DNA from 3 places in the Caballeronia sp. GAWG2-1 genome. Region 3 is predicted to be linked to each of the others. Evidence: predicted binding sites of a transcription regulator. Region 3 holds the regulator's gene; each other region holds the start of a gene.

Region 1 (7,628 bases), on a different contig from region 3:
GGGTAAATTGGGCGAACGCCATGCTCTTCGGAGTGTCGCGCGACGGTTTCCTGTTCCGCATCCGCCATACGGCAGGCCACATATTCGAGCCGACGGGCACTTGCCCCAAGTAACCGGCCGTAGTCAGTTTGTTAATTTCGCCAGTCTCTCGCAGCACCGCATTGCAGCATCAGGCCGCATCGAGCGTCTTGTCATCGAGCCATCCTCGGTGGAAGGCGCATTCGAGGCTGCGGCGTGTCCTTCGGGGCCGCCGCCGGACTGTTGCACGAAAGCGGTTCGGTTTGTTTTGATGTGCCAACGAGTGAAGTAGTAACTGTGCGAAGTCAATAAGCGAAACAAAAGGAGAAATCATGAAAGCTGTCGATCTGTTGAAGGTGCTGGGCGTGGTGGTGTGCGTGGCCGTGGCGTCGAGCGCTTATGCTCAAGCGAGCGATGCGGACGCCACGTCGGCCGCGCCGACCAAGGCTCAGAAATCGGCGACCAAGAAGACCGACCGCAAGCTCGGCTACGACGTGCGCCGTGCGTTGTCGAAGGCGCAAGGCTTCGACGTGTCCAACGTATTCGTACGCGCGCGCTCCGGCGCTGTCGTGCTCTCGGGCACCGTGCCGGAAGGCGGCCAGATAGCCCAGGCAGAAGAAGTGGCCAAGGGCGTTCCGGGCGTGAAGTCGGTTTCCAACAAGATTTCGCTCGGCGTTCAGAACGGCGGAGGCTAAGCACGCCGCTGCGCCATTTTTCGCGGCGCGGTTTAGCGCTGTCATCGGCGGCGCTTCATGCGGGTCACTCGACGGGCTCCGGCATCACGCCGGGGCCCGTTGTCGTTCTGACATCCTCTGACTTCTCTTTGCTCTAAGGGAAGTTCAGCAATTACGCGATGGCCGTTTGCGCGTAATACTTGTTGTCGGCAAGGCCGTGCGTGCGGCACGGTGCAGAAGTCGATCAACAACAAGCGACCGGATGGCGGAGACATACAATGAAAAGATTCGCACGAGTCCACGGGTTGTCACGCGCGGCGACGCTCGCCGTGCTGGCGGCATTTGCGGCGACCACGCTCGTCGCGTGTCACGGCGGCGATGACGACGGCCCGCAGTTCCCGTCCAACACCTTGCCGAGTTTCGTCTCGGGAACGGTGAAGACGCAGACTTACGACGGCAATACCGACGACCTGCTGACCGCCGGACTCGGCAAGACAGGACTTGCGTCGGCGACGCCGCCTTCAATCGCCAATGCGGCCGCGCCGACAGCGGCGGAACTGCGGCGCCTGGCTATCTATTCGAACTATCGTGCGCTCGTCGATATGTCGGCGAACGGCGGCTACGGGCGCTTCTGGGGACCGAATGTCGATCTGAACGGCGGCGACACGCTCGGCGAAGGCAAGATCGCGGGCAAGGAGTATCTGGCCTTCTCGGACGACGGTTCGGGCACGAAGAACGTCAGCCTGCTCGTGCAGATTCCGACGAGTTTCAATCCGGACCAGCCGTGCATCGTGACGGCGACATCGTCGGGATCGCGCGGCATATATGGCGCGATTTCGGCAGCGGGCGAGTGGGGCTTGAAGCGCGGCTGCGCGGTTGCGTACACGGACAAAGGCAGCGGCAACGGCGCGCACGAGTTGTCGACCAATCTCGTCACGCTGATCGACGGCACGCTTTCCAATGCGACCTTCGCGGGCAATTCGGCGATCTTCAAGGCGAACCTGAGCCAATCGGCGCTTTCGGCTTACAACTCGGCGTATCCGAATCGCTACGCTTTCAAACACGCTCACTCGCAGCAGAATCCCGAAAAGGACTGGGGCAAGAATACGTTGCAGGCGATTCAGTTCGCGTACTGGGCGCTCAACGATACCTATGGCGTGGTCAACGGCTCGACGCACTCCGCGCGCTACTCGAAGGGCAGCATTACGACGATCGCGGCATCGGTGAGCAATGGCGGCGGCGCGGCGCTTGCAGCCGCCGAACAAGACACCGATGGCTGGATAAGCGCGGTCGTCGTCGGCGAACCGCAGATCAACATGAATCTGCCGGCGCAGGTTGCGGTGCGCGAAGGCGGCCAGGCCGTCGGTTCGTTCGGGCGTCCGCTTGCCGATTACATGACCTACGCGAACCTGCTTCAGCCGTGCGCGGCGCTAGCGACGGCGGCGGTCGGCGCGCCGTATCTGACGGCACTGCCGCTCGCGACCACCGTGGCGATTCGCACCGCACGCTGCACGACGCTCGCGGCGAGCGGCGCGATTGCCGGCGGCGATACGCTCTCGCAAGCCAACGACGCGCTCGCGAAGCTGCATCAGGCGGGCTACGAAGCCGACTCCGACGCGCTACATGCGCCGATGTGGGACTCGCAGGCCGTGCCGGCCGTCGCCGTGACTTACGCCGATGCCTACATGCTGGCGAGCGTCGCCGACAACCTGTGCAACTTCAGCTTCGGCACGACCAACGCGCTGACCGGCGCGGCGGGCGTGAACCCGCTCGTTTCGCCGATGCCCACGGTCTTCGGCAACGGCAATGGCGTGCCGCCGACCAACGGCATCAACCTCGTCTATAACGCGGGGACATCGGGCGCGGCGGATCATCGGCTTGCGACGCCCGATGCGAGCTTCGCGGGCGCGGCCTGCCTGCGCGCGCTTTGGGCGAACGGCAATCCGACGATGACGGCGAGCGTGAACGCGATTCGCGTCAACGCGAATCTGCGTGGCAAGCCGGCGATCATCGTGCAGGGAAGGTCGGATGCGCTCGTGCCGATCAACCATGCCTCGCGGCCGTATCTCGGCGCGAACAAGGTGGTGGAAGGCAACAATAGCCAGCTCTCACTGTACGAAATCACGAACGGTCAGCACTTCGATGCGTTCCTGAGCGTGGCTGGCTTCGATACGCGCTTCGTGCCCGTGCACTACTACAACCTTCAGGCGCTCAATTTGATGTGGGCTCACCTGAAGAACAACGCGCCGTTGCCGCCGTCGCAAGTCGTGCATACGGTGGCGCGCGGCGGCACGCCGGGCGCGGCGCCTCAATTGACGGTGGCGAATCTCCCGGCGATCGCGGCGAGCCCCGGCGCGAATGCGATTTCGGTGAATGGCGGCGTGGTGAATGTGCCGAATTGAGGGGTGATGGGAGTGGCGTGCGGATTGGCGTCGCCGTCGGCGGCAGGCGGAGCTTCAGCTTTAGGCGGCGCGTGATGAGCGCGCCGCCTCGATGCGTCCGGGTGGGCTAGCTGCGCGATGAGCGAGGCGTCACAGGCCACGCGGGTACATTTTGCGAACGGCGACGGGTGCTGAATGAGGTTTGCGGTGAGCTGATCACGCAGCTGCAGCCGCCGTTGCCCGCGTGCTTGACGCTTGCATCGACGAAGCGTATTCCGGAACGACGCGCGCGCTCGATCTCACTGAACCGGCGCCGATGCCGCGACGCCCTCGGACGCGGCGTGTTTCGCGTCGGATGACTGGATGGCCGTCGCCGCCGCGGCGGGCGCCTGTACGACGATAGGCGTTGGCGTGAGATCCGGTGAACTCACGATCAGCGACGGTGCGAGCGGCTTGCTCTTGACCTCATCCGATGCGATGGGCGAACTGCGCGGCACCGTGCTCAGATAGTGCCCCATCAGCCCGAAGAATCGGTCATAGAACTTGCCGGCGGGCACGGTTTCGCTGGAAATCTTGACCATTGCATCGCTGTTCGAACGGATCGGCAGCGAAAGCGAGCCCAAGACGCTCAAGCCCACGCTTGCGGAGGTATCGCTCTTCTTGAGTGCATAGCCGTCCTGCACCGCGTTCACATAAGCGATGCTCGTATTGGTCGTGTTTTCGCCGGGCGTGCAGACCACATGGAATGAGACGACCACGTGCGTTTCGGTGGACGGCTGGAAGTTCTTGGTGGCGTCGACGGTATCGGCTTGCGCCATCGTCGTGAGAAAGCCTTGCGAAAGCAGCGCGCGGCGGGCCGCCTCGCAGGTTTCGTTCACGGTGGCGTCGAAGTTGCGCGCGAACGGGCTTGCACCGGAGTCAAAGAGTTCTTGCTGATAGCTCGGCGTGGTCGCCGCGCGTCCGCCACAGGCGGCAAGGGCGAGAATTCCGAGGGAGAGAAAGGCAACGCGCAGCGACGACGACATAGGCATGAGAGGCAACGAAGACGAAATTTGTGATGCAACAAACACAAATTGTAGTGCCCTCCGACTGCACGAGAAAAAAACGTAGTCCAAAAACATCGTCGAATCCATGGATTACAGAAACTTTTCCTTCGGGATGCGCAAAAAGCAAAAGCCCGGCGTGCGTGCCGGGCTTCGTTACGCGAATTGACGATTACGGGCGATTGAAGTCGACCGGATTCGGGTCGATAGCCGCGCGGCGGGCAGCACCCGAAGCGGCAGCGCCTTCGCCGACACCGCCAAACGACGATGCAGCCGTGCCTTGTTGCGCGTTCAGGCGTGCTTGCGCGGCCTGAATGTTGGCGGGGTATTGGGTTTGATCGCTGGCCGGGTTGTAGCCTGCGCGTTCCAGTTGAACCAGTTGAGCCTTCACTTCAGCACGCGTCACCGGCGCGTTTTCTTGCGCTTGGGCGAAAGCGGGGACTGCAAGGACGGCAGCAACGGCGATTGCGGGGATGATCGACTTGAACACGATGAACCTCCTATGTACTGATCTCGGGAACGTTGCGGGTGGAGAGTTTGTCTCTTCACTGCTTCGTCGTTGAAATGCAGTCTAGGCCTCGCCGACCCTAGTAGAAACCCTAATTAAGCGAAATCAGAATTGATGGATTGACATTAATCCAGCCAATCGACCTTACGAAATCCATTAATTTCCCCGTGTCCAGACAAAAGTACGCGAAATAGGGAATGCCCGTCTGTCCGCGTCCTTGAAATTGTCAAACTCGGTCCATATAATTAGCACTCACTGCACGAGAGTGCTAACAAATTGCCGCTCGGGCAGCTTCGCCTACCGGGCGGGTTTCCCCCGCGTTTTCAGTCTCAATCAAGAGAGGAGTGTGTATGAATCTTCGTCCTTTGCACGATCGCGTCATCGTTAAACGTCTGGATCAGGAAACCAAGACTGCCTCGGGCCTCATCATCCCCGAAGCTGCAGCCGAAAAGCCGGATCAAGGCGAAATCCTGGCCGTCGGCCCGGGTAAGCGCGATGACAAGGGTGTGCAGAACGCCCTCGACGTGAAGGTGGGCGACCGCGTGTTGTTCGGCAAGTACGCCGGCCAGACCGTCAAGGTCGACGGGCAAGAACTGCTCGTGATGCGCGAAGAAGACATCATGGCCGTTCTGGTCAAGTAAGCACCTTCCTGCACTTCGGCTTCGCCGCAGAGCCGCTCCATTGGAGCCTGCCGCCCGAAGCCTCCAAACTGAATCGACTCAAGGAGTTTGAATATGGCAGCTAAAGAAGTCACTTTTGGCGATACCGCACGCGCCAAGATGGTCGAAGGCGTGAACATTCTGGCCAACGCGGTCAAGGTCACGCTGGGTCCGAAGGGCCGCAATGTCGTGCTCGAGCGCAGCTTCGGCGGCCCGACGGTCACCAAGGACGGTGTCTCGGTCGCGAAGGAAATCGAACTGAAGGACAAGCTCCAGAACATGGGCGCGCAAATGGTCAAGGAAGTCGCTTCCCGGACCAGCGACAACGCCGGTGACGGCACCACGACCGCTACGGTTCTGGCGCAATCCATCGTTCGCGAAGGCATGAAGTACGTTGCATCGGGCATGAACCCGATGGACCTGAAGCGCGGTATCGACAAGGCAGTGGCTGCAGCTATCGAAGAACTGCGCAAGATCAGCAAGCCCTGCACGACGAACAAGGAAATCGCTCAAGTCGGCGCGATTTCGGCGAACAGCGACACGTCCATCGGCGACCGTATCGCTGAAGCAATGGACAAGGTCGGTAAGGAAGGCGTGATCACGGTTGAAGACGGCAAGTCGCTGGAAGACGAGCTGGACGTCGTGGAAGGCATGCAGTTCGACCGCGGCTACCTGTCGCCGTACTTCATCAACAACCCGGACAAGCAAGTCGCCCTGCTCGAAAACCCGTTCGTGCTGCTGCACGACAAGAAGGTTTCGAACATCCGCGATCTGCTGCCGGTACTGGAACAAGTCGCGAAGGCTGGCCGTCCGCTGCTGATCATCGCTGAAGACGTCGAAGGCGAAGCGCTGGCTACGCTGGTCGTGAACAACATCCGCGGCATTCTGAAGACCGTTGCCGTCAAGGCTCCGGGCTTTGGCGACCGTCGCAAGGCCATGCTGGAAGACATCGCTATCCTGACCGGTGGTCAAGTGATCGCGGAAGAAACCGGCCTGACGCTCGAAAAGGCTACGCTGGCTGAACTGGGTCAAGCAAAGCGCATCGAAGTGGGCAAGGAAAACACGACGATCATCGACGGCGCTGGCGAAGCAGCAAGCATCGAAGCGCGCGTGAAGCAAGTGCGCACGCAGATCGAGGAAGCAACGTCGGATTACGACCGTGAAAAGCTGCAAGAGCGCGTGGCCAAGCTGGCTGGCGGCGTGGCAGTGATCAAGGTCGGCGCTGCGACCGAAGTCGAAATGAAGGAAAAGAAGGCACGTGTCGAAGACGCACTGCACGCAACTCGTGCGGCTGTGGAAGAAGGCATCGTGGCCGGCGGTGGCGTCGCGCTGATCCGCGCTCGCAAGGCTGTCGAAGGCGTGAAGGGCCTGAACTCGGACCAGGACGCGGGCATCCGCATCGTTCTGCGTGCGATGGAAGAGCCGCTGCGCCAGATCGTCACGAACGGCGGCGAAGAAGCTTCCGTCGTGGTGGCGGCTGTTGCTGCGGGCACGGGCAACTACGGCTACAACGCGGCAACGGGCGAGTACGGTGACCTGGTGGAAGCCGGTGTCGTCGACCCGACCAAGGTGACGCGCACGGCATTGCAAAACGCGGCATCGGTGGCAGGCCTGCTGCTGACGACCGACGCAGCCGTCGCGGAACTGCCGAAGGAAGACTCGGCCATGCCTGGTGGCATGCCCGGCGGCATGGGCGGCATGGGCATGGACATGTAATTCGGCTTCGACCGGTTACTTGCTTCATCCTCAGGGCGTGGGTTTCGAAGGAAGCTCACGCCGCAAAGAAAAACCCGCAGCAATGCGGGTTTTTTTTCGTCCGTGGCAAACGCGGACCGTTACTTGTTCATCTGATCGCGCAAGTTTTGCGCGGCGGCCTTGTAGTCGTAGGTCGGATAAAACTCCGTCGTATAGCCGCCCCACGCGGTGGTTTCGATCGCGCGATTCACTTCGCGCAGGCGATCGGCCGGCACGCGCAAGGTCACGACCTGACCGACGCCCATCATCACGTACCACGACACCACTTCGATTCCCGGCGGCGGAAACGTCTTGAAGAAGCCTTGCTCCTTCAACTGCTCGTTGATCTTCGGAAGCGGTTTGCTTTGATCGTGCTTGAGGAAGATGGTCAGCAGGAAGGTGCCGTCGCCAGCCGGTGTGGCGGGCGGCGCCGTGCTTTGCTGCGCGTTTGCAGGCAGGGCGATGTAAATCAGCGAGGCGAACATCGTGGCTTGAAAAAGGCGTGCAATTCGTCTTGCTGATCGATGCATCGGGAATGCTCCTCGTGAACGAATCGGTCTAACGATGGTGGGTGCGCAGGCGCTCGATCATATGCAGCGCGTTGGGTTGCG
Region 2 (7,628 bases), on a different contig from region 3:
CGTGCCGCCCGAAGCGGCCACGCAATCGTCGGCGGCGGAAAGCCGTGCACTCGACCGCGCCATCTCGCAAGTCGATGCCGAACTCGACGAAACCGTACGCACCGCATCGCAACGCGGCGCGGTCGGCGAGGCGGGAATCTTCGCGGTGCATCGCGTGTTGCTGGAAGACCCGACGCTCGTCGATGCCGCGCGCGATCTCATCAGCCTCGGCAAGAGCGCGGGCTTCGCGTGGCGCGAGGCGATCCGCGCGCAAATCGCGCTCTTGAACAACGTGAAGGACGAACTGCTCGCCGAACGCGCCGCCGATCTGCGCGATATCGAGAAACGCGTGCTGCGCGCGCTCGGCCACACGAACACCGCCGCGCGCGAAATGCCCGCTGAAGCCGTGCTCGCGGCTGTCGAATTCACGCCTTCCGATTTGTCTTCGCTCGACCGCACGCGCGTGACCGCGCTCGTGATGTCGCGCGGCGGCGCCACCTCGCATGCGGCGATCATCGCGCGACAGGTGGGCATTCCGGCGCTCGTCGCCATCGGCGATGCACTGCACGCGATTCCCGAAGGCACGCAAGTGGTCGTGGACGCGTCGGCGGGACGTATCGAACATGCGCCGACCGAACTCGATGTCGAACGCGCGCGCAACGAACGCGATCGTCTTTTGAACGTGCGCGAGGCGAATCGCAAGATGTCGGGACAGGCCGCGACGACCCGCGACGGCCACGCCGTCGAAATCGCCGCGAACATCGCCACGCTCGAAGATGCGCAAGCCGCTGTCGAAAATGGCGCCGACGCGGTCGGCCTCCTGCGTACCGAATTGCTGTTCATTCATCGTCAGTCGGCGCCCACGCCCGGCGAACATGCGTCGAGCTATCAGGGAATCGTGGATGCGCTGCAGGGCCGCACCGCGATCATTCGCACGTTGGATGTCGGCGCGGATAAAGAAGTCGATTATCTGACGCTGCCGCCCGAGGAAAATCCGGCGCTCGGTCTGCGCGGCATTCGCCTCGCACAAGTGCGGCCCGATCTGCTCGACGATCAACTGCGTGGTCTGCTCGCCGTGAAGCCGCTCGGCGCGGTGCGCATTCTTCTGCCGATGGTCACCGACTCCGGCGAACTGCAACGCCTGCGGGTACGGATCGACGAACTGGCGCGCGAAGCGGGCCGCACGGAACCGATCGAAGTGGGCGTGATGATCGAAGTGCCGTCAGCGGCGCTGCTTGCCGATCAGCTCGCGAAATACGCGGATTTTCTGTCCATCGGCACCAACGACCTCACGCAGTACACGCTCGCGATGGACCGTTGCCAGCCCGATCTCGCCGCGCAGTCCGACGGCCTGCATCCGGCCGTGCTGCGGCTCATCAAGACGGCCGTGCAAGGCGCGCAAAAGCACGGCAAGTGGGTCGGCGTGTGCGGTGCGCTCGGTGGCGATCCGCTCGCGGTGCCGTTGCTGATCGGCCTCGGCGTGACGGAATTGTCGGTCGATCCGGTGGCGGTGCCGGGCATCAAGGCGCGCGTGCGTAATCTCGATTACCAGCTTTGCCGGCAGCGCGCGGAAGACGTGCTCGCGCTCGAATCCGCGCAGGCAGTAAGAGCGGCCAGCCTTGAAATCTGGCCGCAAGACTGACGAACGCAGTAATCCCCAAGCAGCAAAGACAAGACCTATATCTTTTGGAGAACCCCGATGGACGCTAACCCGTTTGCAAAGATGCAGCGCCTGGGCCGAGCCCTGATGCTGCCGATTGCCGTACTACCGGTAGCCGGCCTGCTATTGCGTCTAGGCCAGCCCGATGTCTTCAACATCAAGATGATCGCCGACGCGGGCGACGCCATCTTCACGAACCTGCCGCTTCTGTTCGCCATCGGCGTGGCGGTCGGTTTCGCGAAGGACAACAACGGCACGGCGGGTCTTGCCGGTGCCATCGGCTATCTCATCGAGATCGCCGTGATGAAGGACATCAACGACAAGCTCAACATGGGCGTGTTGTCGGGGATCGTCGCGGGCGTGGTCGCGGGCTATCTGTATAACCGCTACAAGGACATCAAGCTGCCGGAATATCTGGCGTTCTTCGGCGGCAAGCGTTTCGTGCCCATCGTCACGGGGGTCGCGTGTCTCGCGCTCGGCATCATATTCGGCTACATCTGGCAGCCGGTGCAGGCGGCTATCGACCTGGCCGGAACGTGGCTCACGACGGCGGGCGCGCTCGGCACTTTCGTCTTCGGCGTGCTGAACCGCATTCTGCTGGTGACGGGTCTGCATCACATCATCAACTCGCTCGCGTGGTTCGTGTTCGGCTCGTTTACGCCGCCGGATGGTGGCGCGGTCGTTCATGGCGATCTGCACCGCTTCTTTGCCGGCGATAAAACCGCGGGCGGCTTCATGACGGGCTTCTTCCCGATCATGATGTTCGGCCTTCCGGCCGCGTGTCTGGCGATGTTCCACGAAGCGCCGAAAGAGCGCCGCGCGGTCGTCGGCGGCCTGCTGTTTTCGATGGCGCTCACCGCGTTCCTGACGGGCGTGACCGAGCCGATCGAATACAGCTTCATGTTCCTGGCTCCGGTGCTGTACGCGATCCATGCGGTACTTACCGGCGTGTCGCTCGCGATCTGCTCGGCGCTCGGCATTCATCTGGGCTTCACGTTTTCGGCGGGTGCGATCGACTACGTGCTGAACTACGGTCTGTCGCAACGCGGCTGGATGGCAATTCCGCTCGGGCTCGTCTACGGCGTGATCTATTACGGCCTGTTCCGCTTCTTCATCCGCAAGTTCAACATGGCGACGCCGGGCCGCGAGCCGGCCACGACCGATGCCGAAACGTCCGCCACGCCGGTTGCAGGCGGCTACGGCACGCCGCTGCCGGGTGCAGCGAACACGCGCGCCGCGAAGTACATTGCGGCGCTGGGCGGCGCGTCGAACCTGACGCTCGTCGATGCCTGCACGACGCGTCTGCGTTTGTCGGTGGCGGATACGGAGAAGGTGTCGGAAACGCAGTTGAAGAGCATCGGCGCGCGTGGCGTGCTCAAGCGGGGCGCGACGAACGTGCAGGTGATCATCGGACCGGAAGCGGACATCATCGCCGATGAAATTCGCGGTGAACTCGAACATTCGTCGACGCGCGGAGCGACGCCGGCTTCGTCCGCTCCGGCCGCTGCTTCGGTGGCTTCCGCGAACGTTGGCGCCTTCGATCAGACTGCCGGCCCGCTCGATCCCGATCCGCTGCGCTGGCTGGCGGTGTTCGGCGGCGCGACCAATGTCGTCACGCTCGATGCCGTCGCGCAAACGCGACTGCGCGTGGTCGTGCGCGATCCTTCGGCGGTGGATCGTCAGCGCCTGTCGACGCTGGATGTCGCGTGGGTGTCGGCGGATACGTTCCACATCGTCGTGGGCGCGGCCGCGCAGCGTTACGCGGCACAACTCGCGACGCGCGTGCCGGGAAGTGGCGGCGGGGCATCGCCGTTGCCGGCTTAATGCGAGATTCGGTCTGGTTTGATGAACGGCGCTTTCGGGCGCCGTTTTTATAGTGGGCGACGTTTAAGTCACTGCTGCCGTTACGGCACACCTCCGCCCAAAAACAAAAACCCGCTGTCCTTTCGGAACAGCGGGCTTCGAACTTACTTCAGCACCGAACTACGGTCATCGAACTACCGCGATATCACGCGTACTCGGCCAGCGCGGAACGCATCTTCTTCATCGCGCTCGCTTCGATCTGACGGATACGCTCAGCCGATACGCCGAATTCGTCCGCCAGTTCGTGAAGCGTCATGCCGCCCGAGCCGTCGTCCTGCACTTCGAGCCAGCGCGCTTCGACGATACGGCGGCTACGCGCATCCAGCGATTCAAGCGCGGAAGCCAGACCGTCGCTTTGCAACTTGTCGAACTGACGCGCGGCGATGACATTCGTCGGCTCGCTATGCGAGTCAGCCAGATAGGCGATCGGCGCATAGGCTTCCTCGCCATCTTCGACCTGGCCTTCGAGCGCGATATCTCCGCCCGACAGACGCGTTTCCATCTCGGCGACTTCCTCGCGCTTCACGTTCAACTGGCTTGCCAGACCTTCGATTTCCTCCGGTGTGAACGCCGAAGTGCCGGTCTTGTGGCTGCGCAGGTTGAAGAACAGCTTGCGTTGCGCCTTGGTCGTCGCGACCTTCACCATGCGCCAGTTGCGCAGGATGTACTCGTGAATTTCCGCCTTGATCCAGTGCATGGCGTACGACACGAGGCGTACGTTTTGTTCGGGATCGAAGCGCTTGACGGCCTTCATCAGACCGATATTGCCTTCCTGGATCAGGTCCGCGTGCGGCAAACCATAACCCAGGTAATTCCGGGCGATGGACACGACGAGGCGCAGGTGCGAAAGCACCAGTTGCCGCGCCGCATTCAGGTTGCCCTGTTCGCGGAATTCGGTGGCGTACTGACGCTCCTCTGCTTGCGAAAGCATTGGAATGCGGTTCACCGCTTGTATGTATGAATCGATGTTGCCGATCTGGCCGGTCAACATGGACGATTGTGCGTACGTCAGCGCGCCTGCCGAAGTTGCCTTGGCAGGTGCCGAGCTAAGAACATTCGGAAGGGTCATCGCATTGGACACGCTCATAAGCTCCTTATCAACAAATGCCTGTTGCCGCAAAGGCGCGGCAAGTCAGACATGATATTAGCACTCCGCTTCAACGAGTGCTAAGTGTTAGAGGGGAAACGAATGTGAGAGTTCCCACAAAGCTATCAACTTTGTGGATTCATAGCCGAGCACTGTATTCGAATCGTACCATTATTACCGATTCGTCACGTACGATAGAATTAGTTACCTTACTTTGACGTAAGGAAGACAGGATATTCAAGCAAAAAGGCTAATGGCAATCATTCGTGCAATTATGAGACGATGAATCTACAATGCGCGAAGCCCGCTTGGCGGCTCGACTCGTCAATCCCACAGATGGGGTGTCCATGCAGAAAAATAAAGGCCCTTGGCGTCATCTGTTGTCCCATGGCGCAATTGCCCTGTTGCTAGGAGTCACGTCGGCGGCAGCGCATGCCGACCGCTTCGGTTTGCAAATCGCGGGCGGCGTGGCCGATCGCGACATCAAAAAGGCGGATCTCGGCTTCGTATGGGACCCGAATCTGACCTGGTGGGAAATCGGCGGCTTCCACTTCACCTTGCTCGGCGAAGGTCACGTTGCCTACTGGCACTCGCAGGAAAGCAACGCCGTGCACCCGAACATCTGGGAATTCGGTGTGACGCCGGTTCTGCGCTTCGTGAAGAGTTCGGGATATATCCGGCCGTTCATTGAAGCGGGCGTCGGCGTGCGGCTTCTGTCGCATACGCGAATCACGACGGATTTCACGGTGTCGTCCGCGTTCCAGTTCGCGGATATGGTCGGCGTCGGTGCGATCTTCGGCGAGAAGCAGAACTATCAGGCGGGCTTCCGGTTTCAGCATCTGTCGAACGCCAGTATCAAAGAGCCGAATCCTGGTATAAATTTCAGCCAGCTATATCTGCAATACAACTTCTGACGGGGCGCCGGCGCATCGGTTTCTCGACACAAGGGGAACCGACAGATGCCGGCAAAATCCATGGAGGCTATTCGAGGCCTCGAGCGCGACCGCTTCCGGGCGATGGTCGACAGCGACGGCCCGGCTCTGGATGCGCTTCTAGCCGAGAACGTCAGCTACGTTCACACGAACGGCAAGCGCGAGACGAAGCGCCAGTTCATCGACGCGATCACCGCTGGTCGACGCCGCTATCGGCAGATCGAGATCCAGTCGCAGGACGTGATCGTCGCCGGCAAGGACACGTGCCTCGTCTCGGGACGGGCGCTGATCGAGATGGAATCGAAAAACGGCGCGCTGCTGTTTCCCATTGCCTACACCGCGGTTCACGTTCAGACCGACGGACAATGGCTGCTGCTAGCCTTGCAGGCGACGCGCGTGGCGCTGGAGTAGCCGCCGCGCGCGACGTCGAGGCCTCAAGCCTCGACCGCTTCGTCTTGCCGCTCTGCCTGACGGCCCAAGGGTTTCGACCGATTCACCGCACTGACGACCGCATCCACGACAGCCAACGCCGGATTCGCGTGCACCGCGACGCCGAAGCGCAACGGCTCGTCGCCGACGCGGCAGCCGACGAAGACGGCCGTGTCGCCGCTCGCCGTTACCGCCGTTTCGAACCAGCTCACGTTTGCCGATACATCGAAACACGCCGCCACGGCTTGCGCGTAGACATCGCCGCTCGTCGCGCCTGATGCCGGCGGCAACGCGACGTTGCGCCCGAACACGGAGAGCGTCGCCGCATCGACGCGCGCGACCACGCCGCCCGCGTCGAAATATTCCTGCTTGAAGAGTGTGCAGATTGCGTCACCGGTGACTTCCTCGCCTGAGGTGTCCGCGAGTCTTTGCACGGCGTGGCTGAACTCGATCTGCACGCGGCGCGGCGGCGTGAAGCCGAGCCCGCGTTCGAGCAGATAAGTCGCGCCACCCTTGCCGGACTGGCTGTTCACGCGGATCACGGCGTCGTAGCTGCGGCCGAGATCGGCGGGATCGATCGGCAAATACGGCACTTCCCAGACCGTGCCCGGCTGACGCTGCGCAAAACCCTTGCGGATGGCGTCCTGATGCGAGCCCGAAAACGCCGTAAAAACGAGATCGCCCGCATACGGATGACGCGGATGCACCGGCAACTGATTGCAGCGCTCGACGACGCGACGCACCGAGTCGATATCGGAGAAATCGAGGCCCGGATCGACGCCCTGCGTGTAGAGATTGAGCGCAAGCGTGACGAGATCGACGTTGCCCGTGCGCTCGCCGTTGCCGAAAAGACAACCTTCGACGCGTTCCGCGCCCGCGAGCACCGCGAGCTCCGCGGCCGCGACCGCCGTCCCGCGATCGTTATGCGGATGCACCGAAAGCACGATGCTGTCGCGATAACCGAGATTGCGGTCCATCCATTCGACCTGATCGGCGAATACGTTCGGCGTCGCGGCTTCCACCGTGGCCGGCAAATTGACGATCATCTTGTGATCGGGCGTCGGACGCCACATTTGCGCGACGGCGTCGCAGACTTCACGCGCGAACGGCAACTCCGTCATGCTGAAGGTCTCGGGCGAGTACTGGTAGGTCCAGCGCGTCTGCGGCCGTGCATCGGCGCATTCCTTGATGATGCGCGTGCCTTCCACCGCCAGCGCCTTCACTTCTTCCTGCGACTGATTGAACACGATGCGCCGGAACGACGGCGCGATCGCGTTGTACAAGTGCACGATCACCTTGCTCGCGCCTTCCGCTGCCTCGAACGTGCGCTCGATCAATTCGCGGCGCGATTGCACCAGCACTTCGATCGTCACGTCGTCCGGGATGCGCTTCTCGTCGATCAGCTTGCGCACGAAATCGAAATCCGTCTGCGATGCCGACGGAAACCCCACCTCGATTTCCTTGAAGCCCGTTGCCACCAGCATCTCGAAGAATTCGAGCTTTGCGGCGATGCTCATCGGCTCGATGAGCGACTGGTTGCCGTCGCGCAGATCGGTGCTCATCCAGATGGGCGCTTTTTCGATCGTGCGGTTCGGCCAGCGGCGGCCATTCAGGCGGACTTGCGGAAACGGGCGGTATTTCTCGGCGGGGTTCGGCATCATGATCGTCGATCTCTCTT
Region 3 (7,628 bases):
CGCCCTTTTCGGCCTTGTCGAGACCGAAGGCGAGCGCGGCTGCCGTCGGTTCGTTGATGATGCGCTTCACTTCCAGACCGGCGATGCGGCCTGCGTCCTTCGTTGCCTGACGCTGGCTGTCGTTGAAGTACGCCGGGACCGTGATGACGGCTTCCGTGACCGGCTCGCCGAGGTAGTCCTCAGCGGTCTTCTTCATCTTGCGCAGCACTTCAGCGGAAATCTGCGACGGCGCGAGGCTCTTGCCGTGCGCTTCGACCCATGCGTCGCCGTTGTCGTGCTTGACGATCTTGTAGGGCATCAGGCTGATGTCCTTCTGCACTTCCTTCTCGTCGAAGCGGCGGCCGATCAGGCGCTTCACTGCGTAAAGCGTGTTGCGCGGATTCGTAACCGACTGACGCTTGGCAGGTGCGCCAACCAGGATTTCGTTGTCGTCGACATACGCGATGATCGACGGCGTGGTGCGCGCGCCTTCCGAGTTCTCGATGACCTTGACCTGATTGCCTTCCATCAGCGCCACGCACGAGTTCGTGGTGCCGAGGTCGATACCAATGATTTTGCCCATTTTTTATACTCTCCTTGCTTTGATCGCTTTAGCGCTGCGGCCGGAAAACGCCGGCTTGTGCGGCCGATTTACCGGGCCGAACGCCCAAATATTCATACCTGTACGCAAGATAAGAACGCGGACTTCGTTTTCAAGACCCTGAAAGCGATGCGGTCTATATCTTTTTTCATTCGGAAGCCTTGCCGCGGATCTTTTCCCGCGCCGCCGCGACCGCCGCTTCGAATTGCGCGAGACCATGCCAGCCGGTGGCGCGCCCGAGACGCTTGCCGCGATGAAAGAAAAACCACGTCGGCACGCCATGCAGCAAAAAGCGCCGTCCCAGTTCCCGATGCTCGTAGACATTGCTGTGAAACCACTTCAGTCCGAGCGCGCGAATTTCATCGGGCTTCGCGAGCATCGCTTTTTTGGCGATTTCGCAGTTGAAGCAGTCGACGCCCCAGAAGAACACGACGGCCAGATCATCGCCCGCCGAAGCCAGCCCGGCGTCGAAACCGGGGGCGTCCAGCTCCTGCATGGCGAAGACCGAAAACGCGGTGGCATCGACGGGAACGCGATTCTCCGAGGCGGCCATGGCGTTCTCGCGGCGCGTTACTTCGGTGCGGCGACGGTGACGAGAGCCGGACGCAGCACGCGATCCGAAATCACGTAGCCCTTTTGCAGCACGGACACGACGGTATTCGCTTCCTGCTCGGCCGGCACCATGGAAATAGCCTGGTGACGATGCGGGTCAAACTTCTCGCCCACCGGATTCAGCGCGGTGACGCGCCCCTTTTCCAGCGCGGCGGTCAGTTGACGCAGCGTGAGTTCGACGCCTTCCCGCACCTTGACGAGATCGGACGATTGATCGGCAAGCGCGGCTTCGAGACTGTCGAGTACCGGCAGCAGATGTTCGGCAAAGCTTTCGATGGCGAACTTGTGCGCCTTCTGCACATCGTCCTGACCGCGGCGACGCACGTTTTCCGTTTCCGCCTTGGCGCGCAGGAACTCTTCCTGGAGCGCGGCGATCTTCGCCTGCGCTTCGGCCAGCGCGGCTTCGTTCGCGTCCGGCGCGACTTGCGGCGCATCGGCGCCCGTCGGCGCTCCGGTTGCGCCGGCTTGGGTCGGGTCGGCGGCCTGGCGCGCGGTTTCGTCTGCGGGCGTGGGGTTCTGGCTCGCTGGATTCTCTTGCGTGTTTTCCATGTCGCTGAATGTATTGCTGTGAGTGAAATGGATGCGATCGGCCGGGAGTCCTCTTACCGCCGAGAACCAGGCCAGGCTTTTTCGCACTAGCGGCGGAATTTGGGGCATCCGAGGGATTTTCAAGGCTCCAGAAGCGATTTTTCGGACGAAATTTAGCTTTTTTCGCGTGCGCTTCAAACATCGGACAACGGCGGGCCACGCATGTCGGCTGCGTGACGCGTTAAGTGCAAATTCGCCACATTTGACTGCGGGAAACACTTCGTAATGGGCGTTTCGTCGCAGTACGCAAAAATCAGATTGAGGCGATTGCGTTGTTCGCCTACACTTCGAACATGCGTCGCAGGAACACGTTAACCCTAATCCTACGAATGCAGTAACCGCTCAAGCCCTTGCCCGTTTCCTTCCGGTTTTCGCAACCGGTTATCCCGCTCACCGGGGGTACCATGAAACTGACCTTTGCTATCGCGGTGGTCGCTCTGGTACTGGTTGCGGGAACGACCACCATATGTATGTCCGGCGCTGTCACCGCCCGTAACACCGAGTACGGCGGCGTTCATGCGACCATCGAAAACTACTTCAATCCGAACCTGCCAGTTTGTCGATAATGCGCCGGTCGCGCTTCGTCGGCCTGCCCTGAATTCCGGCAGCCGGCTCGCGAAACGTCTTGCGCCGCTCGGCTTCGGCTAACCGCTTCACTCGGCCCTCTTCCGTTTCCGCGTAAAGCGTCTGGGCCACGCTTGCCGGTCCGCGCACGTCGCACACGCCCTTTACTTCCACTTGCCAGACGATCCGCTCGATATCGATCTCGACGAGATCGCCGACGCGCACGTCCTTCGACGGCTTCACGTTCGCCCCGCCGATCTTCACGCGGCCTTTTTCCACCGCGTCGCTCGCGAGCGAACGCGTCTTGAAGAAGCGCGCTGCCCAAAGCCATTTGTCGATGCGCAGACGCGCGCCCGGTTCCGTCGAAATCGTGTAGTTCATGAATAACCGTTCGTTCAGGCGGCAACCGTCAATGGCTGCACGGCCTGCACCGGCCAGCCTTGCAGATTCTGCGCCGCGATTTCTCCCAGCGCCTTGATCCACGCCGGCGATGCATTCAGGCAAGGAATGCGGTGAAACTGCTTGCCGCCTGCGTGCAGAAATTCGTCGCGCACCTCGATGCCGATTTCCTCGATCGTCTCAAGACAATCCGCCGTGAAGCCCGGACAAAAAACGTCCACGCGCGCAACACCCGCCGCGCCGAGTTCCGCGAGCGTCGGCGCGGTGTATGGCTGCAGCCATTCCGCGCGGCCGAAGCGCGACTGGAACGTGACGCGGCATTCCACCGGCGTGAGCCCCAACGCGGAGGCGAGCAGCGAGCCCGTCAACTGACACTGGTCGTGATACGGATCGCCGAGATCCATGGTTCGCTTGGGGACGCCGTGAAAACTCAGCACGAGCTTGTCGCCGGCGGCAAAATCCGGCACGCCGTGATGACGCCAGTAATCGCGCACCTGCTCTGCAAGCGCGGAGATATACGCCGGATGATCCGCGTAATGACGAATGGTGCGAATCTCGGGCTGATTGCGCACGCGCTTGAGCGCGGTAAAGGCGTCGTCGAAAGCGGTCGCGGTGGTCGAAGACGAGTACTGCGGATACATCGGCACCAGGAGAATGCGCTCGGCGCCTTCGAGCTTGAGCTGATTGAGCATGACGCCGATGCCCGGCGTGCCGTAGCGCATCGCGTAGTCGACGAGCACGTGATAGTCGTTTGCCGCAAAGAGGCGCCGCAAGCCCTCGACCTGCTTCTCCGTATAGACACGCAAGGGCGAGCCTTCCGCCATCCAGACCTGCGCATATTTCTTTGCCGACGCGCGCCCGCGAAACGGCAGGATGATCAACCGCAGAATGATCTGCCAGAGCAAGGAGGGAATCTCGACCACGCGCGGATCGGAGAGGAACTGCGCCAGATACTTGCGCACGGCACGCGGCGTGGGCGCGTCCGGCGTGCCGAGATTGATCAGCAGCACCGCGACACGATGCGAAGCGCTAGGCTGCGAAGGCAACTCGAGATCGAAACGCATAGGGCAAGGCGGCCGGAAGTGGTCGAAAGGTGAAACCCATTATAGCGGCGCGTTTCACGCCGCATCATTGGCCGAACGGCCTAGTGGCGGCGCGGCGCGCGGGCCGGCATGATGGGCTGAAGGAAAAGCTATTGAGAACTGAGCGACATGGACAACAGGCGTGCGGTGATATCGACGATGGGAATCACGCGGTTGTAGGCCATGCGCGTGGGTCCGATCACGCCGAGCGTGCCGACGATCTTGCCGTTGACTTCATACGGCGCGGTCACGACGCTCATTTCCTCGATCGGCACCAGATTAGATTCCCCGCCGATGAAAATCTGCACGCCCTGCGCGTGACTCGAAACATCCAGCAATTGCAGGAGGCTCGTCTTTTGGTCGAACAAATCGAACAGCTTGCGCAGCCGCGCCATGTCGGACGAAAGGTCCGCCACTTCGAGCAGATTGCGCTCGCCGGAAATCAGCACGGTCTCGCCCGGATCGGTTTCGGCGGTGCTCGCGACCACGGCCGCCTGCATGAGCGCGGTCATGTCGCCGCGCAATTCGTCGATTTCCTGACGCAGCCGCAGACGCACTTCGTCGAAGGACAGGCCCGCGAAATGCGCGTTGATGTAGTTGGAGGCTTCCGTGAGCTGCGACGGCGAATAGTCGCGCTGCGTCGCCATCATGCGGTTCTGCACGTCGCCTTCGGGCGTCACGATGATAAGCAGAATGCGCTTGTCCGACAGCCGCATGAATTCGATCTGCTTGAACATGTGACTGCGGCGCGGCGTGAGGATCACGCCCGCGAACGACGAGAGACTCGACAGCACGCTCGCCGCCGCCGCGACGATCTTCTGCGGCTCCTCGCCTTGCAGGCGCGTCTTGACGGCGGTGGTCATGGCTTCGTCTTGCGGCGCTTCCACGGTGAGCATGGTGTCGACGAAGAGCCGATAGCCGCGCGGCGTGGGAATGCGTCCCGCCGACGTGTGCGGGCTGACGACGAGACCGAGGTCTTCCAGGTCCGACATCACGTTGCGAATGGTCGCGGGACTCAGCTCCAGGCCGGAATGCCGTGATAACGTGCGCGAACCGACCGGCTGACCTTCGGCGATGTAGCGCTCGATCAGCGTTTTGAGGAGGGTTTGTGCACGTGGGTCTAGCATGGGGAAATTTTAGCCTAACGTGTCGTGGCGCGGCGAACGTACCCGCCGCGATGAATCGCTTGTCGAGCGATTCAATGTCCGCTCCATTCTAGCGATAAACAACGGGCGTGCCCCGGCGTGATCGGGTGGCGTCGCAGCCACCCTTCGCGCACGGTTCTTTTCGCCTTCCACCTATGGTGTAATGCCGGCATGGAAATTGGCCAATTCAAGACTGTCGCGCTCATCGGGCGCACCAATACGCCCGGCATCGAGACGCCGCTGCGCCTGCTCGCGGAGCTGATCTCGAAGCAGGGTTTCGAGGTCGTGTTCGAGGCCGGCACCGCGAAGGATGTCGGCGTGACCGATTACCCGGCGCTCTCGGTCGCCGAAATCGGCGCGCGCGCGGACGTGGCGGTCGTGCTGGGCGGCGACGGCACCATGCTCGGCGTGGGCCGCCAACTTGCGCCGTACAAGACGCCGCTCATCGGCGTGAATCACGGGCGGCTCGGCTTCATCACGGACATCCCGCTCACCGAGATGCGCGAGATCGTGCCGCAGATGCTCGCCGGACAGTTCGAGCGCGAGGAACGCAGCCTGCTCGAAGCGCGTATCGTGCGCAACGACAAGCCCATCTATCACGCGCTCGCCTTCAACGATGTCGTGGTCAATCGCAGCGGCTTTTCAGGCATGGCGGAACTGCGCGTGTCGGTGGATGGCCACTTCATGTACAACCAGCGCTCGGATGGTCTGATCGTCGCGACGCCCACCGGCTCGACCGCCTACGCGCTTTCGTCGGCGGGGCCGATTCTTCATCCGCAGTTGCAGGGCTTCGTGCTCGTGCCGATCGCGCCGCATTCGCTCTCGAACCGTCCGATCGTGCTGCCCGACGACTCCAAGGTGACCATTCAGTTCATCGGCGGGCGCGATGTCAACGTGAACTTCGACATGCAGTCGTTCACGGCCGTCGAGCTGAACGACGCCATCGAAGTGCGGCGCTCACGGCACACGGTGCCGGTGCTGCATCCGGTCGGCTACAGCACGTACGCCACGCTGCGCAAAAAGCTGCACTGGAACGAGCATCCCTCGCAAGACTCCGCCCTCTGAAGCGCTCACCACGCCCTTTCCAAGCGTCCATGCTCCGTCATCTCTCCATTCGGGACTTCGTCATCGTTGCCGCGCTGGATATCGAGTTCGACTCCGGCTTCACGGTTTTTTCGGGTGAAACCGGCGCAGGCAAATCCATCTTGATCGACGCCCTTGCGCTCACGCTCGGCGCCCGCGCCGACGCGAGCGTCGTGCGCACGAGCGAAGCGCGCGCCGACATCACCGCTGAATTCACCACGCACGCGCAAGTGGCGCGCTGGCTGGACGAGCACGCGCTCTCGCAAGACAGCGACACCGTCATGCTGCGCCGCGTGATCGATTCCGGCGGCCGCTCGCGCGCGTTCATCAACGGCACGCCGGCCACGCTCACGCAACTGCGCGAAGTGGGCGAAATGCTCGTCGACATCCACGGCCAGCACGCGCATCAATTGCTGATGCGCCCCGACGCGCAACGCGAACTGTTCGACACGCACGCCGGTCTCGTCGACACAGCGAGCACCGTGAATCGCGCGTGGCGTGCGTATCGCGAGGCCCAGCAGGCCGTAGAAGCCGCGCAAAGCCGCGACCGCGAACTGCAACTGGAACGCGAGCGTCTCGCATGGCAGTTGAGCGAGTTCGATAAGCTCGCGCCGCAGCCGGGCGAATGGGAGGAAGTGAGCGCGGAGCATCATCGGCTCTCGCACTCGGCAAGTCTCATCGACGGCGTGCAAAGCGCGCTGTCCGCATTGTCCGAATCCGACGAAGCCATGATTTCCCAACTCGCAGCCATCATCACGAAGCTGCGCGATCTGGCCGATATCGATCCCGCGTTGAGCGACGTGCTCGCCTCGCTCGAACCCGCCGAGATTCAGTTGCAGGAAGCGTCGTACTCACTTTCGCACTACGCGCAGCGCCTCGAACTCGATCCTGACCGGCTCGCGCAGGTCGAGCGTCGCATGGATCAGCTTCACTCGACGGCGCGCAAGTTCCGCCTTCAGCCCGAAGCGCTGCCCGAGGAACATGAAGCGCGCCGCAGCCAGCTAGCGGAACTCGATGCCGCCGCGGACCTCGACGCGCTCAACGCCGTCGCCGAGAAAGCGAAGGACGCTTATCTCGCGGATGCAAAAGCGCTGTCGAAGGCGCGCGCGAAAGCGGCCAAGACTTTGTCGAAGGCAGTCACCGAAGGCATGCAGGAATTGTCGATGGCGGGCGGCAGCTTCGAAGTCGCGCTCGTGCCGCTCGCGGAAGGCGGCGCAAACGGGCTGGAACAGATCGAGTTTCGCGTAGCGGGCCACGCTGGCGTCGCGTTACGGCCGCTCGCGAAGGTCGCATCGGGCGGCGAACTCGCGCGCATCAGCCTCGCGCTCGCCGTGATCGCGAGCACCGCGAGCCCGACGCCCACGCTGATCTTCGACGAAGTGGATACGGGCATTGGCGGCGGCGTGGCGGAAGTGGTCGGACGGCTCTTGCATCAACTCGGACGCGACCGGCAAGTGCTGTGCGTCACGCACTTGCCGCAAGTCGCGGCGCGCGGCGATCAGCATTTCCAGGTGGCGAAAACTTCCGACGATGCCGGCGGCACGGTCAGCACGGTGACGCCGCTTGACAAGTCGA

The links. Region 3 encodes HrcA, which represses chaperone genes, less so after heat shock. Its sites were predicted from a motif close to TTAGCACTCNNNNNNNNNGAGTGCTAA; they were not measured.
Region 1: the regulator HrcA is predicted to act here: its motif matches at 4,870-4,896, upstream of NCR98_RS10765 (co-chaperone GroES).
Region 2: the regulator HrcA is predicted to act here: its motif matches at 4,647-4,673, upstream of rpoH (RNA polymerase sigma factor RpoH).

What each region holds. Positions count from the first base shown of each region.
Region 1 is NZ_JALQDD010000015.1:169,525-177,152, reverse strand. Features, by position in the region: gene NCR98_RS10785 (BON domain-containing protein) at 351-713, shown strand; gene NCR98_RS10780 (D-(-)-3-hydroxybutyrate oligomer hydrolase) at 971-3,094, shown strand; gene NCR98_RS10775 (DUF2242 domain-containing protein) at 3,373-4,104, opposite strand; gene NCR98_RS10770 (DUF4148 domain-containing protein) at 4,289-4,606, opposite strand; gene NCR98_RS10765 (co-chaperone GroES) at 4,975-5,265, shown strand; gene groL (chaperonin GroEL) at 5,359-6,999, shown strand; gene NCR98_RS10755 (hypothetical protein) at 7,119-7,502, opposite strand; gene NCR98_RS10750 (DUF72 domain-containing protein) at 7,576-7,628, opposite strand, start outside.
Region 2 is NZ_JALQDD010000002.1:196,877-204,504, forward strand. Features, by position in the region: gene ptsP (phosphoenolpyruvate--protein phosphotransferase) at 1-1,621, shown strand, start outside; gene nagE (N-acetylglucosamine-specific PTS transporter subunit IIBC) at 1,679-3,463, shown strand; gene rpoH (RNA polymerase sigma factor RpoH) at 3,648-4,583, opposite strand; gene NCR98_RS01355 (acyloxyacyl hydrolase) at 4,937-5,503, shown strand; gene NCR98_RS01360 (nuclear transport factor 2 family protein) at 5,549-5,932, shown strand; gene leuA (2-isopropylmalate synthase) at 5,956-7,611, opposite strand.
Region 3 is NZ_JALQDD010000003.1:113,807-121,434, reverse strand. Features, by position in the region: gene dnaK (molecular chaperone DnaK) at 1-562, opposite strand, end outside; gene NCR98_RS02125 (thioredoxin family protein) at 729-1,133, opposite strand; gene grpE (nucleotide exchange factor GrpE) at 1,151-1,741, opposite strand; gene NCR98_RS02115 (RNA-binding S4 domain-containing protein) at 2,318-2,725, opposite strand; gene hemH (ferrochelatase) at 2,740-3,807, opposite strand; gene hrcA (heat-inducible transcriptional repressor HrcA) at 3,936-4,952, opposite strand; gene NCR98_RS02100 (NAD kinase) at 5,142-6,035, shown strand; gene recN (DNA repair protein RecN) at 6,065-7,628, shown strand, end outside.